One region of the Cytobacillus sp. FSL R5-0569 genome, then DNA from elsewhere that is predicted to be linked to it. Evidence: riboswitches for the same ligand, from Rfam matches in the RefSeq annotation. Region 1 holds a riboswitch; the other holds the start of a gene.
What was found. A riboswitch is a leader RNA that binds a small molecule or an ion and turns the genes downstream of it on or off. The one in region 1 is predicted to bind S-adenosylmethionine.

Region 2: another riboswitch for S-adenosylmethionine. It lies ahead of metE (5-methyltetrahydropteroyltriglutamate--homocysteine S-methyltransferase); the one in region 1 lies ahead of MKX78_RS07790 (alpha/beta hydrolase).

What each region holds. Positions count from the first base shown of each region.
Region 1 covers NZ_JBBOWW010000001.1:1,500,500-1,507,766, reverse strand. The annotation lists gene MKX78_RS07825 (enoyl-CoA hydratase-related protein) at 548-1,324, opposite strand; gene MKX78_RS07820 (alpha/beta fold hydrolase) at 1,477-2,280, opposite strand; gene ssuE (NADPH-dependent FMN reductase) at 2,488-3,036, opposite strand; gene MKX78_RS07810 (LLM class flavin-dependent oxidoreductase) at 3,050-4,426, opposite strand; gene MKX78_RS07805 (hypothetical protein) at 4,440-4,760, opposite strand; gene MKX78_RS07800 (YezD family protein) at 4,793-4,960, opposite strand; gene MKX78_RS07795 (hypothetical protein) at 4,981-5,130, opposite strand; gene MKX78_RS07790 (alpha/beta hydrolase) at 5,123-5,911, opposite strand; SAM riboswitch class I at 6,169-6,271, opposite strand; gene MKX78_RS07785 (MetQ/NlpA family ABC transporter substrate-binding protein) at 6,355-7,170, opposite strand; gene MKX78_RS07780 (LLM class flavin-dependent oxidoreductase) at 7,188-7,267, opposite strand, start outside.
Region 2 covers NZ_JBBOWW010000001.1:238,907-246,173, reverse strand. The annotation lists gene MKX78_RS01310 (hypothetical protein) at 1-137, opposite strand, end outside; gene MKX78_RS01305 (glycosyltransferase family 2 protein) at 127-1,614, opposite strand; gene MKX78_RS01300 (nucleotide sugar dehydrogenase) at 1,680-2,921, opposite strand; partial or broken gene MKX78_RS01295 (glycosyltransferase family 2 protein) at 2,913-4,424, opposite strand; gene MKX78_RS01290 (DNA-binding protein) at 4,707-4,991, shown strand; SAM riboswitch class I at 5,069-5,181, shown strand; cobalamin riboswitch at 5,235-5,414, shown strand; gene metE (5-methyltetrahydropteroyltriglutamate--homocysteine S-methyltransferase) at 5,563-7,267, shown strand, end outside.

The DNA.
Region 1 (7,267 bases):
AATATGCCTCCTTCCCCTTTATGGACTAGGTAATTAGGATGATAACCGTTACAACGTAATTGTAGTTGATAATGATTATCATAGTCAATTGTTTTTTCGCAAATATTTAACATTTTTTTCACTTCTTTCGTTCAACACCAAATATTGGTCTATATTTTGGTCGAATGAATACTACCCTACTTTGTCAAGAAGCACATTACTATCTACTTGATTACTAAGCTAAAACATACTCACCTTTTATAGATAGCAAGTATCTTATTTGTGACTTTCCCATATACTTCTTCCTATTTTCTTAGATTTATTTTCCTATTCCGGGTCTAAAGCGTTACGCATGATTTTGCCCAGCTCTCATTTCCGTGAGTGATGCGACAAAATTCCTTTTGCGCGCTTTACAACAAAATGAAGGTATTGTTTTATATGGTGTATGCTAGGTTCTCCTTCTGGTACTGAAGTAAATATATTTAGTTTTTTTACAGCTGTTATTATCTCCACAAAAAAACCTTTAACAACTAATGAACAAATAGTGGTTAAAGGGTTTTTTAAACAGTTAGTTTCCTTGGAAATTCGGCTTTCTTTTCTCTGCGAAGGCTTGTAATGCTTCCACTCTGTCTTTTGTTGGTAGTAACACTTCATAAGCTTTTCTTTCAATATGTAATCCTGTATGTAAGTCAGTATTCATTCCTTGTTTAACAGCAAACTTTGCTTGTTTAAGTGCGATTGGGCCATTATTAAGCATTTTACTCGCAAATTGTATGACTGTATCTAACAATATATCTTCATTACATACCTCATTTACGATACCGTATTGCTGTGCTTCTATGGCTGATAACCTCTTCGCTGTTAGTATTAATTCCATTGCTTTTGTTTCACCAATTAAGCGAGGAAGCCTCTGCGTCCCTCCTGCTCCAGGAATAATAGCTAGACCTGTTTCAGTTAAGCCTACCTTAGCAACATCCGCCGCAAATCTAAAATCACAACATAGAGCAAGCTCTAAACCGCCACCAAACGCAAAACCATTAATAGCTGCAATCGTCGGCTGAGGCAACTCTGCAATCATATTAAAAACGTCCCCCATTTTATATAGGTTTCGCCTTACTTCCTCATCGGTAAGATTTCTTCTTTCTTTTAGGTCTGCACCAACACTAAATGCACGATTGCCCGTCCCAGTTAAAATAACTACTCTCACCTCTGGGTTTGCTCGAACATTTTCTACTTGCTGTTGTAACTCAATTAACGTTTCATAATTAAATGCGTTTAACGCATCAGGACGATTTAATTTTATTGTAGCAATATAATCGTTGATATCTAATTGAATTTGTTCCATACTCTAGCTCCTTTTCTTTTTTAAAAAATATTCATAACAATATTCGCCACTAAATCATGAAAACCCTTTCAAATATAAAACAAAGCCATTCACCTTAAAAAATTACATAGGAAAAACTAGCCTTCCCTATGAAGAAAAGCTAGTTACCTTCTTTATAAACCTTTAATATAGTTATCTACGATTTTGTTAAAAACATCAGTTTCCTCTAGAAAAGGGCAATGACAACTTTCCTCAAATATATGCAGCTTTGCATTCGGTAAAGCATTTAAAAGATGCTTGCCTGCCGCTACTGGTATCAACTTTTCTTCCTTACCAAAGCATAGAAGTGTGGGAATGTCGTAATCGGGTAGAGAGCTACGATAATCAACGACTGATTGATCAAACAGAATGGCACTTGCAACGGAAGCAGGTAATCTTGTCGTTTCTTCAAGCATCCAATCTAGCTCGCTTAGACTTAATTCTTTTTTAAACATTAGTGGAATGAAGCCTTTTAAAAAGGCTTTTTGGTCTCTTTGCACTTCTCTCATAAAACTAGTTAAAGTCTCCATATCAAAGGCGCCTATTGAGAAATCAGGCCATTTAAAATCGGAGGCAAGTTCATCTACGATTACTGTCGATTTAATATGTTTATCACCAAATAACTTTAAGTACTCCCATATGACAAATGCCCCCATCGACCAGCCAACAAGGGTCACATTCTCTAGTTTTAAATTTGTGATAAATTGTCTAATATCTTCGGCATACTGTGCAATGGTATGGCCATGATGGATTTTTTCTGATTGACCATGTCCTCGTAAATCTGGTATTAACACACGATAATCAGTCTTAAAGTATTCTATCTGCTTTTCAAAGAATCGACCACTCATCCATACACCATGAATAAAAATGACTGGTTCACCATTACCTACATCTTCAAAATAAATACTTGTACCGTCACTTAATTTCATTATTGTCACATCATCAACCTCCATTTTAAAAAATTCAATAATAATATAATCTATGCCTCAATCTATAAAAGTAGTGGCAAAACAATAGCTAAAATTTATCTTCTCTTATTTATTATACAACTCTAAATTTTATAAAAATATTGTATCTCAAAGTTTTTTCAAACAATTAAAGGAGCCGAACAAACAGGAGTTGTTCGGCAAAAAATATATTTTCAGTTATTTTAGTTGTAACTCCTTTATAGACAATAAAGAATGCAGACGATTTAATTCTTTATCTAATCTTTCCTTTACATGATTTTCGACAATAAAACGATGTTCTTCTGTTCTTTCAATCTCTTTATCTAAAACATATACACCCTGAAGGACTGTTTCTGCTCCTAAACTGGATATAACTGGTTTCAATGCATAATCAATCATAAGTAAATGTCCGAATGAGCCCCCTATCACAAGCGGTAATACAGATTTATCAACGAAGCCTTTTTGAGGTAATAAATCCAAATAAGCTTTTAGTACACCTGTATAAGAGGCTTTAAATACTGGTGTTAATATAATTACAGCATCTGATTTTTCTACTTTTTCATTCGCTGCGATAATTGCTGGGCTATCAAATTTTGCATGAATTAAATCTTCAGCAGGTAGCTCCCTTACTGTAATTTGCTCATATGGCACGCCCTTTTTGTTTAAAAAAGCAATCGCTTCTTGCTCTAATCCGTTTAAACGGGAATTGTTTGATGTGCTTCCCGATATGATTACAACATTTGTCATCTTCAGACGCCTCCTATTTTGTAACTGTCAACTTACTAAATTTTTTACCATAATGATGCTCTGGCAAATGGTCATACCCAAATAAATTCTTTCTTAAAGTACCTTCTTCATACTCTCTTCTTACGAGCCCCCTATCTTGTAGGATTGGAATGACATGCTCAACGAACTCTTCGAATGTACCTGGAGTGACGGCATATGCAACGTTAAACCCGTCAACTCCTGTCTCTTCTTTCCATCCTTCTAATTGATCAGCAACAGAGTGTGCTGTACCAACAGCCACTTGACCCATCCCGCCAACACCAACAAATTTGGCAATGTCATCGACCGTCCAACTCTTTGTAGAATCTATATTCGTAAATGTTTCAACGATTGACTGAATGGCGTCATTTTTAACGTACTCGATTGGTTGATTTGCTTTATACTCTGAGAAGTCGATACCACTCCACCCCCCAAATAACGCTAATGATCCTTCATAACTAGCATGGTTTTGATAGTCCTCATACTTAACTCTAGCATCTTCCTCTGTTTCACCGATAATAGGCGTGACGAGAGAGAGAATCTTTACTTCACTGGGGTCTCTCCCCTCCGCTCTTACTGCTTCCCTAATTTTATCGACTATTACTTTACCGGCTTCTTTTGTGGGCACACTTATAAAGACCAACTCTGCATGTTTAGCAGCAAACTTTCTCCCTCTTGTAGATGCACCCGCTTGAAAAATAACCGGTGTCCTTTGCGGAGAAGGTTCACATAGATGTGCACCTGGCACCTTAAAATATTTCCCTTCATGGTTAATATCGTGAACTTTACTTGGATCTGTATAGAGCCCTTTTTCCTTGTCTAAAACCACTGCGTCGTCTTCCCAGCTTTGTTCCCACAGTTTATATGTGACATCTAAATATTCATCAGCTATCTCATAACGTTCATCATGGCTGATTTGTTGATCTAGTCCTATATTTAGTGCGGCACTATTTAAATAAGATGTGACAATATTCCAACCTATTCTTCCTTTTGTTAAATGATCGAGAGTGGACATCCTCCTTGCAAATACATATGGATGTTCAAAACTAGTTGAAACCGTTAGACCAAACCCTAAATGTTTTGTTACTTGCGCCATTATAGGAACAACGAAAGCAGGATCATTAACTGGCACTTGTACCCCTTGTTTAACCGCTGCTTCTCTAGAATTTTGATAAACATCATATGTACCAAGCACATCTGCCAGGAAAATGGCATCAAAACGTCCCTTTTCAAGTACTTGAGCCAAATGTGTCCAATATGATATGTCTTTATAAGTGGAAGATTGATCATCCTTATGTGTCCATAGTCCTGGTGATTGATGCCCAGCGCAGTTCATATCAAAAGCATTGAGGTACATTCTTTTCGCGGTCATTTTTAATTCTCCTTTAGTGATCATATTTTATAAAAAACTCATCAAGTGCTTTACTTAAACCACCTTTTCCAAATTTGATTCTCGTTTTATTGTTTCGATTTTCAATTTGATTCGAGGCAAAATCCAAAAACGCGATGACGAACAGTCTCCTAACAATTATTGAATGCAACCCTTTGTCATAAAGCGATTGTTCAACCGTATGGAAGATTCCTTTATTAATATTAAAAGATTGACAACACCATCTAATAAAGTGAAAGTCAGGTAGATTCAAGTACATGCAGCCTGATAGGTTTTTAGCTACATTGGGTGCTTGATTACTAATTGTTGACTGCATGTAACTCACTCCTTTTCATTTGCTCCATTCCATCATTTTTTATTTTGTTGTTTCTTTTTCAGAGCAAATCGTTTCTTCTCGGTAATGTCAATTTGGGTAATATCCCCTTCGTGTACAGTAATGGTGACACAACCATATTCGAGTTCCTTTAATGTTGTGAGAATGGTATGAATTTTATCTTGATCAATGTGTTTTTCCATAAAATTCTCCTTTATGGGACTTATTTTAGTCTTTTTACAAGCTCCTCTATTTCTGTAAGTGTTAACTGTTCTAATTCATGTCGCTTGAACTTTATTTCATCTATAGTAAGCATAAGGTTGATTAAGGTTTGTTTTCTCTTTGCTATCGCTTTTTGTAAAAACTTAGCCAACCTCTTTCCCCCCCCACTCGGTGTTCTTTTTTTCTTCATTCATCGTATCTAGAAATTCTGTTGTATCCTGAATAATTTTGGTCTGATCATAATCCATGGATGCTACATGGTATGAGTTGTAAAGGACTCGAAGCCATTTATGATCTGTTTGAATTTCGATAAAAATACGATCTGTATTCTCTGGAGGTACGACATGATCATGGATAGACTTAAAGCATAATATTGGGCAATGAATTTGAGATAAACTTTTTCCTGCGTCACTCATTACCTTTTGTAAAGAGTGAACTGCTTTTACCGGAATATTATCGTAAGTAATTTCATGTATAGTCGGATTTTTGATATCTGGGCTACCTTCGTCAATATAGTGTTTCTCATCGTAATATCTTAAATACTCGTAATCTGGTAATGTCAGTGCAGTATTAATTAGGATCAGACCATCCAGCTCTCCATATTTCTTAGCTAACAACAGCGCTAATGCACCGCCCATAGATTGACCTAAACAATAGACTTGTTTGCACTTCTCCTTTAATTGCTTATAAGCTGTAACAACATCATTGAACCAATCATCATAACCATATAACTCTAAATCTCTGCTTTTTGTTCCATGTCCCGTGAGCCTTGGGGCATGAACAGTAAAACCCCTATTTGCAAGTTCCGCACCCAAGTCCTCAATGCTCTGCGGTGTTCCAACAAAGCCATGAATGAGGAGAATACCAATGTCCCCACCTTCATAATAAAAAGAATCTGCACCTGGTATAACTGTTGATTCTACTCTTTTCATTTTTTCGTCCTCCTTTATATTGCAACATTTTGGTGGACAATGGTTGACTACCATTGCCGATTTTTCCCGTTGATGTAAATCTAGCTGCACTACTGCCTTTGGAGGTCCAATCAGCAACTTTAATTCCAACTTAACAAATAGGTTTAATCAGTTTAAAAACAGCATTTGTATAGAGGAGATCATCCCTTGGTGATTAAATCATGCAAAATAAAAAACCTCTTCTGACAAGAAGAGGTTAAAGTTCCGTTCTTTATCTCTCCTTATCTTTCAAGCAACAGCTTGCTGGAATTGGCACAGTGCAATAAATTGCCTGTTGCCGAGGCTTCAAAGGGCCAGTCCCTCCACCTCTCTGGATAAGAAAAATCATATTAAATTTTATATCATTTACTCTATAATATTTATCAATATTTGTCAATTATTTTTTAAAAATTAAGATGATTTACTCATTCGCCCATCCATTCTGGCTTATGAAAACCTTTAAAGTTTTCTTCAATTACTTTTGCAAATTCCTCCGACTCTATGGCTTCAATGATATCCTTTGCCATTTGGGCGTCCTTATCTTCTTTACGAACAACAATCCTATTTTGGATTTCCTCAGGAATTTGATCCCGATAAATGGCTGTTGTTAAATCTAATCCTGCAGCAACCGCAAAGTTACCATTAACAGCAGCAAGATCAACTGATTCAAGAGACCTTGGCAGTTGGGCTGCATCTACTTCATGGAATTTCAAATTTTTCGGGTTAGATAATACATCATTTACTGTTGCATTGACTGGGTTTATATCATCTTTCAATTCTATTAAACCAGCATCACGCGCAACTGTTAATCCTCTCGCTAAGTTTGTAGGATCATTAGCAATGGCCATCGTGCTGCCATCTTTCACTTCTTCAAGGGAGTTGAATTTTTCTGAATAAATACCAATTGGAGCTGTAGGAACAGAAATAATATCTACTAGATCCATCCCTTTTTCAGTGTTAAAATTCTCTAAGTACACTTTATGTTGAAATAAATTACCATCCAAATCTCCACTATCTAAAGCAATATTCGGTTGAACATAATCATTAAATTCCTTTACTTCTACTTTGTACCCTTTTTCCTCAAGTAGTGGTGCTACACCTTGCTCAAGCATATCACTATAAGGAACTGTCGCCCCTAAGACCATCTCTTTCTTTTCTTCGCCGGATGAACCTGATGTCCCACATGCACTTAAAACAGTGCAACAAGTCAGTACAAAAAATAATAACCAAACTTTTCTCATACCCTTCACCTCTTATTTTAATTATTTATCTTTTCACCTTTACGATATTTACTTCCTGGATGACCACTCGGTAAAAGGGGCGAGCCATGAGTAAAAA
Region 2 (7,267 bases), 1.3 Mb from region 1:
ATGACACCATTTTCAAATTCGAACTCGATACCACCGCAAGCATCATCGCACTCAACGGACGTTTCTGCTCTTCTGTTATTCGTATTTACCACCAATTTTAGACACACATCAAAACAACTTTCATCTTTACAAGCCATTCTTTTTCTCTCCTTTTTTTTGTAAATTCCCTAAATATATCATCGCCTCTAAATGATCACCGACGATGACTGAAGTAGTGGGGGCTAGACTTCCTTTTCGATTAGCATAATGAGTATGCGGGCGAAAGCGATTGATTTTATCCACTTCAACATGGTGTACATTTTCGACTACACAATTATTAACAAGTAACTTTACGTAAGCTAATACAGGATTAGCTAGTGACCCAACACCGACTTTTTCAATACTTTTCCTACTCAAGGCATGGGGGACAGCAACAGTGGAACCCACACCTAAATCAGCTCGATTACATGCTACATTTATTGCGTATTTACAGGCAGTAACTAAGTGAAGTGGCCAGTGCTGTTTTAAGCTAGCATTGAGGTCATTTACTGCAACATCAACGCCCCTCTCTACAGCCTGTACAAATGGCTGTAAGTCTTCCATCGCGATGAGAAAATCGCCATCAACAAATAACAAAATCTCTCCGGTGGCAAAGTGGGCACCTATCGCTCTACCAGTATCTAAACCTAGTTTTTCAGCAAACTGAATAACCGTTGCCCCTGCATCATATGCATGAACCGCTGTCTGATCATTTGACCCATTCACTACAACGATGATTTCTAACGGACCTAATCGCATACACTCCTCAATTACTGCCTTAATTCGTGCTTGTTCATTTTGAGCTGGGATGATAACTGATAACTGGGATAAGGGGTTGTTGGCATGGTCATTTTTTCTAATAGTTGGCTGATGGCCCTGGATAACAGAATCTAGTACATCTAATCTTCTTTCACCATCAGAAAACTTTGATCGGCTATTAGGCGGGAATCTTTGTGTGTAAGCTTGTAAATAATCGTCTATTCTTCTCCTGTCATCTTTCCTATCCCACACTTGATTTTGCAGCTGAAAGATATTACGAATAGGAAGCTGATGTGACAATACATAGCCTTGTTGAACTAATTTCACATGTGCTTCAACAGGATTGCTAAGCGTATCAATACCAATAGTATCTACTGCTTTTCTAGAGAGTCCATAAGGGACGAACACGATTTGGTCTATTTTTAAATCCGAACGATGGATAAAAGCATTGGTTATTTGCGGGAAAATAGTAGAAGGAATGTGGCGGTGTTTTTTTTGAAATTCATAGTCCATATTATTGAGAACAGCGTCCGCGCTATTGTCCATCAGAGGTTGTAAAAATTGCTGGAGCGTTGGTACCGTAATATGTTGGTTGAGATCTAAAAATAACATACATGATCTTGTTGCCTTTTTTGCCCCGATGACATGTGCTTCGTAGACATGTTGCCAAGCATCATTTACTACGAGACGAAACGGATCAACATTTAGTAATTTATGGGCAACAAAGATTAGCTCAACATTTGTGATAGATTGATAGGTCTGGATTAACTTACTCACATACTGATTACTCGCATCCCGACTAATAGGAACAATCAAAGATAAACACGAACCATCCAAAAAGCATCGTCTCCTTACATCTTTAAGTGGCATCACCCCCTTACAAGGAATATAGTATCGCTTGTTCATTTCCCTGTTTTTAATACATGCCTCGTATCAATGATATTTTCTACTTTCGATAAAAGTTTATAATCCAAATTACTATGGTCCGTAAGAAGCAGGGTTAATTGATACTTTGATAATGTCTCGTTTGTTAACGGAACAGATTGATAGCTTTTATTTTCAAGAACAACTGTTGGTACATAAGGATCGTGATAGTCTACCTGATAACCTTTTTGCAAGAGTTCGTTAAAAATTGTTAAAGCTGGGGATTCACGGACATCGTTCACATCCCTTTTATACGCTAGGCCAACAACAAGGATTGCCCCGGTCTCCCCTGCTAATTCAGCTTCTACTTTTTTGACGATTTTTTGAGGCATCGTATCATTAATTTCTCTTGCTGCTGCTACGAGCTGACTGCTTAAGCCGTATTGATTGAGCTTCCATTGTAAATATATCGGATCAACAGGGATACAATGTCCACCTATTCCCGGACCAGGCCAATAAGGAGTAAATCCAAATGGCTTTGTCGCAGCTGCCTGCAGGGCTTCATAAAAATCAATGTCTAATCGTTCACATAGCTCGTCCAACTCATTCACTAGTGAAATATTGACTAATCGCTGTGTATTTTCAAATAACTTAGCTAACTCTGCAACTTTCGGCGAGCTTACTGGCACAACTTCAGCAAAATACTTTGCATAAAACTGATCAATTTTCGCAAGAGAACTCTCTGTTTGACCACTAATTACTTTTGGGATAGAGGCTAACGTATATTGCTTATTTGCAGGATCAATTCTCTCGGGTGAATAACATAAGTAGTAGTCTTCACCAGCTTTAAAGTGATGGCGTGTGAATATAGGCTCAATCACCTCTTCTACTGTTCCCGGATAAGTAGAGCTTTCATAAATAATCGTTTGTCCCGTCTGTAAATATTGGCAAAGATAGTTAGTAACGGCAATCATCGCTCTTAAATCCGGTTCATGATGTTCGTCAATTGGGGTTGGAACTGTGACGATGATATACTCAGCGGCTTTAAGCAAAGCTATAGCTGCATCCGTATGTTTTGGAATGAAATTTAGAACCGCTTGCAGCTCTTCATCTTTTACATCAGGAATATAACTGCTCCCTTGCTGTAATAACTCAATCTTATGAGTATCTTGATCGATGCCCGTTACATGACAGCCCTTTTTTGCTAAGTGGAGAGCCAGTGGGAGACCAACATAGCCGAGACCAATAACAGCAACTCTATCTATTTGACCTTGGAGCATGTCCCATTTTCGATTGCCATCTGTATAACCGCATCTCTGATTGAACGATAGTAAATATGAAAATGCTTCAATGTGGTCACCTAGAATCCGGTCAGTTGATTCGACCCGACCATCGGCTTGCCTGTGATGCTGTTTTCTAATTTTATTTGGCTTGACGACATCGACATAATGAATGGATTCGACTTTAAATCCTTTTAGAATTGCCTTTGCTTGAAATAACGGTGGAGACATTAATGTGAGGATACCAATCTCGTCAATCACTTTCCTGCTCATTGCATGTGGAATAGCAGTGAGAGAATTAACGGTGAGGTCCTCTCTTTTCAGCGCCATATTCAGAAGGTACTTAGCAGCACTCACAGAATGCAACGGATGGGCACGGTCGAGCAATATCTCTAAATCATTTAAAGCAATATCTGCCCCTTCTTCTACAGCATGTATAAAAGGGGTTAAATCTTCTGCTTTGATAACAAAATCACTATCTAAGAACAAACAGATATCTCCTGTACTGTGAAGCGCACCAATCGCTCTTGGAATGTTATGTCCGAGTGCCTGGTCAAACGCAATCACTTTCACACCTGACTTTTCTACCTTTTCCTTTGTTCGTTCATCTGCTCCATTTAACACAACAATGATTTCATCAATGCCTGCCTTCTTTACCTCAGCAATCACTTCAGCAATCGTATCCGGCTCCTTCCCTACAGGAATAATCGCACTATACTTCGCTCGTTTCGCTTCCTTTACCGAAAAGGCTTGTACATATTCCTTAAAAGATAGCCGATTTCGCCTGCCATCGTTTAAACCACCGCGAAATCCTCTCTCTTCAATCAGTTGGGCCACTGCACGTAAGTGGTCACCAATTATTAAACTTGTTGAAAATGAAAAAGAGGAGCCCGTAATCTTCTGTTGATGTTTCGGTCGAATCTTATTTGTAGCAATCACATCAATGGCTACTGGTGCACTCATCTTTAATTCTTTCATCACAGCTATACTATGAGCTAATGGCGGACAAGCTAAATTCTCCCAACCAATTGTATCAAGCGCTGATTTTTTCATAACATGAGGAACAGCGACTAAGGAATTAACGGATAACTCACCTTTACCTAAAAAATGATTAAGAGAGAACTTTGATACTGCTGTCGGATGTGGTCTAATGGGGCGCTTCATTGTCCAGCTTAAATCATTTAGGGCAATATCAGCCCCATCCCGAATGCCATCAAGCAGTGCTTGTAGCTCCTGTGCTCTAACGACAATATCACCATCAATAAAAAGAAGCGTATCTCCTTTTGCCTCCCTTGCACCAATTGCTCGTCCAATATCCACCCCTAGAGGTTCTTTATAAACAAGCTTTCTACATTCAAATGCTTCCGCTATTTTCTCCGATCCATCTGTTGAACCATTCAAAACAGCGATGATTTCATATGGCTCAATCTTCACTAACTCTTCTAAAACGGCTGACAACGTAGATTCTTCATTCTGAATGGGAATAATAACAGATAGATTCATAACACTTCACTTCTCTCCTTCAGCAAAATTAATAGTCTCCTTTGTGCTAACTATAGCCTTTTCCATCACAAACCCGAGAAAAACACTAAGTAATATCAATATATACAGCTTGGCCAATTTTGTTCTCGGACAAGTATACAATCTATGAAAGATGGTGCGATAGACAGGGTAGATTGGTTTAATTATGGGGGCATTGATCGGATTCGGCACTAAAAAATATATTATTACTATTCGTTAGGAGATGTTAAAGTAGATATATATGTATTTAAGGGGGATTACAAATTGGAATTCGAGTTGAATTTTATTTGGATTGCCGTCGGTTTAGCATTACTTGGCTATTTCATAGGCAATGGGTTGAAGCAATTTAGTAGTAAAAATGAAGGTAATATGAATCATTTACTTGTGGAGCAAAGCCACCTTCATCTTTACTTTTATTTAAGTGAAGCAGACATGAAGGATCTATTACAGAAGCATCCTCACGCACCAAAAGTCATTCTTAATGGCAAGCATTATTACCATCTACATAAATTTCGCAAGTGGCTTGAATCTGATGATATATATCACTGATGAAGAATTTATTTTGACAGCTTCCATTTATTATGCTAATCTATCTTTAAAATTCAAAATATTATAAATATGTAATTCTCTTATTCAGAGAGGTGGAGGGACTGGCCCGATGAAACCCAGCAACCTTTAACAATTATTTGTTAAAAAGGTGCTAATTCCTGCAAAGTGTAATAGCTTTGGCAAATAAGAGAGGATAAAGACCTCTCTATTTTTAATTAGAGAGGTCTTTTGTATTTTCAAAACTTAATAACAAAGGCAACAGATGCATGATTGCTTAAAAGGGAAGCCCGGTGGAATGCCGGCACGGTCCCGCCACTGTGAAGGAGAGCGACTTATCATTGACCACTATTTCATAATAGAAATGGGAAGGGATAACGAGCGATAATCCGAAGTCAGGAGACCTGTCTGTTGTTTGCACTTAGACTCTACGGATGCATAGAGAGGAGTGATGAATACGTGTTGAGCAAATCAAATGGTCTCAACTCTAGTTAATATTGCGTATGAATCTCTCATTTAATAATAAATAGAGAGATTTTTTGTTGAGAAAATACAATCTAAAGGAGTGTTTAAATTGACTGAAGTAAAAAGTTCAAATGTAGGTTATCCAAGAATTGGCGAGAAGCGGGAGTGGAAGAAAGCTCTAGAACAATTTTGGAGTGGTAAGTTGAATAAAGAGACTTTTCTGCAACAAATGGAAGTCATTCGTTTATCCTCTCTCGAGAAGCAAAAACAACTTGGCGTTGATCTCATCCCGGTTGGCGATTTCACACTGTATGATCATGTCCTTGATACAGCTGTGATGTTTGGACTTGTTCCTGAGCGTTTTACATACAGAGGTGGGAAGGTTGATATCGAAACGTATTTTGATATTGCCAGAGGGAACAAAGATGCCGTGGCAGCTGAAATGACCAAATGGTTTAACACAAACTATCACTACATCGTGCCAGAACTCAACAACCTCACGCCAACACTTGCTGAAAACCGGCCACTTGCCTTTTATAAAGAAGGAAAAGAGAAGCTTGAAATCGACGGGAAACCGGTTATCTTGGGCCCGATTACGTTTGTGAAATTATCAAAAGGCTATAAAGAAAGTGAATTCAAATCAATCGTCAATCAATTCGTTCCTCTTTATGCACAAATTTTAAAAGAATTACAGCAAGAAGGTGCCTTGTGGGTACAAATCGATGAACCTATTTTAGCAACTACCCTCACAGAAGAAGACATCTCACTCTATCAAGCAGTTTACCAAACATTACACCAGGCAGCACCACAGATAAATATCATTTTACAAACGTATTTTGAAAGCATCACTTATTATGAAGCTGTTACCTCATTACCTGTGCAAGCGATCGGCCTTGATTTTGTCCATGATGCAGGTCAAAACCTCGCTTCCTTACAAAAATTCGGCTTCCCAAGTGATAAAGTATTAGCTGCAGGTGTCATCGATGGCCGTAATATCTGGGGCGCCAAACTTGATAATAAGCTCTCTCTTCTAGAAGAAATTACAGCAATTGTTCCGAAAGATCGCTTAATCATCCAGCCTTCATCCAGCTTATTGCATGTACCCGTTACAGTCAAAATTGAAGAAACACTAGATCATACATTAAAGACCGCACTCACCTTTGCTGATGAAAAATTACAAGAAATCGTAGTGCTAACGAAAGGAATAAGAGAAGGAAAAGAGCAAATCCAAGATGAGATAAACGAGAGACGAACTGCTATCGGGGCACTAAATCAATCTTCTATTAGAAACAATCAACAAGTACAAACAGCCATTCAAAACTTACCATCATCACTAGCAGAGCGCGAAACACCTTATTCTGTTCGTCAAGCAACACAAAAAACAGCCTTCCAACTACCACTCCTACCTACAACAACGATTGGAAGCTTCCCACAAACACAGGAAGTGAGAAGAAATCGTTTAAAATGGCGTAAAGGAGAGTTAACTGCTACTGACTATCAAACATATATCAAAACGGAAATTAAAAAGTGGATTGATATTCAAGAAGAGCTAGGCCTTGATGTGTTTGTTCATGGCGAATTCGAGCGCACAGATATGGTCGAATACTTCGGTGAAAAATTAGCCGGATTCCAATTCACAAAATTCGGTTGGGTGCAGTCTTATGGCTCTCGTTGTGTCAAACCACCACTCATTTATGGAGATGTCTCATTTGAACAGCCAATGACAGTTGCAGAAACAGTCTATGCCCAGTCCTTAACAGATCACCCGGTAAAAGGTATGCTCACTGGTCCGATTACGATTTTAAACTGGGCAT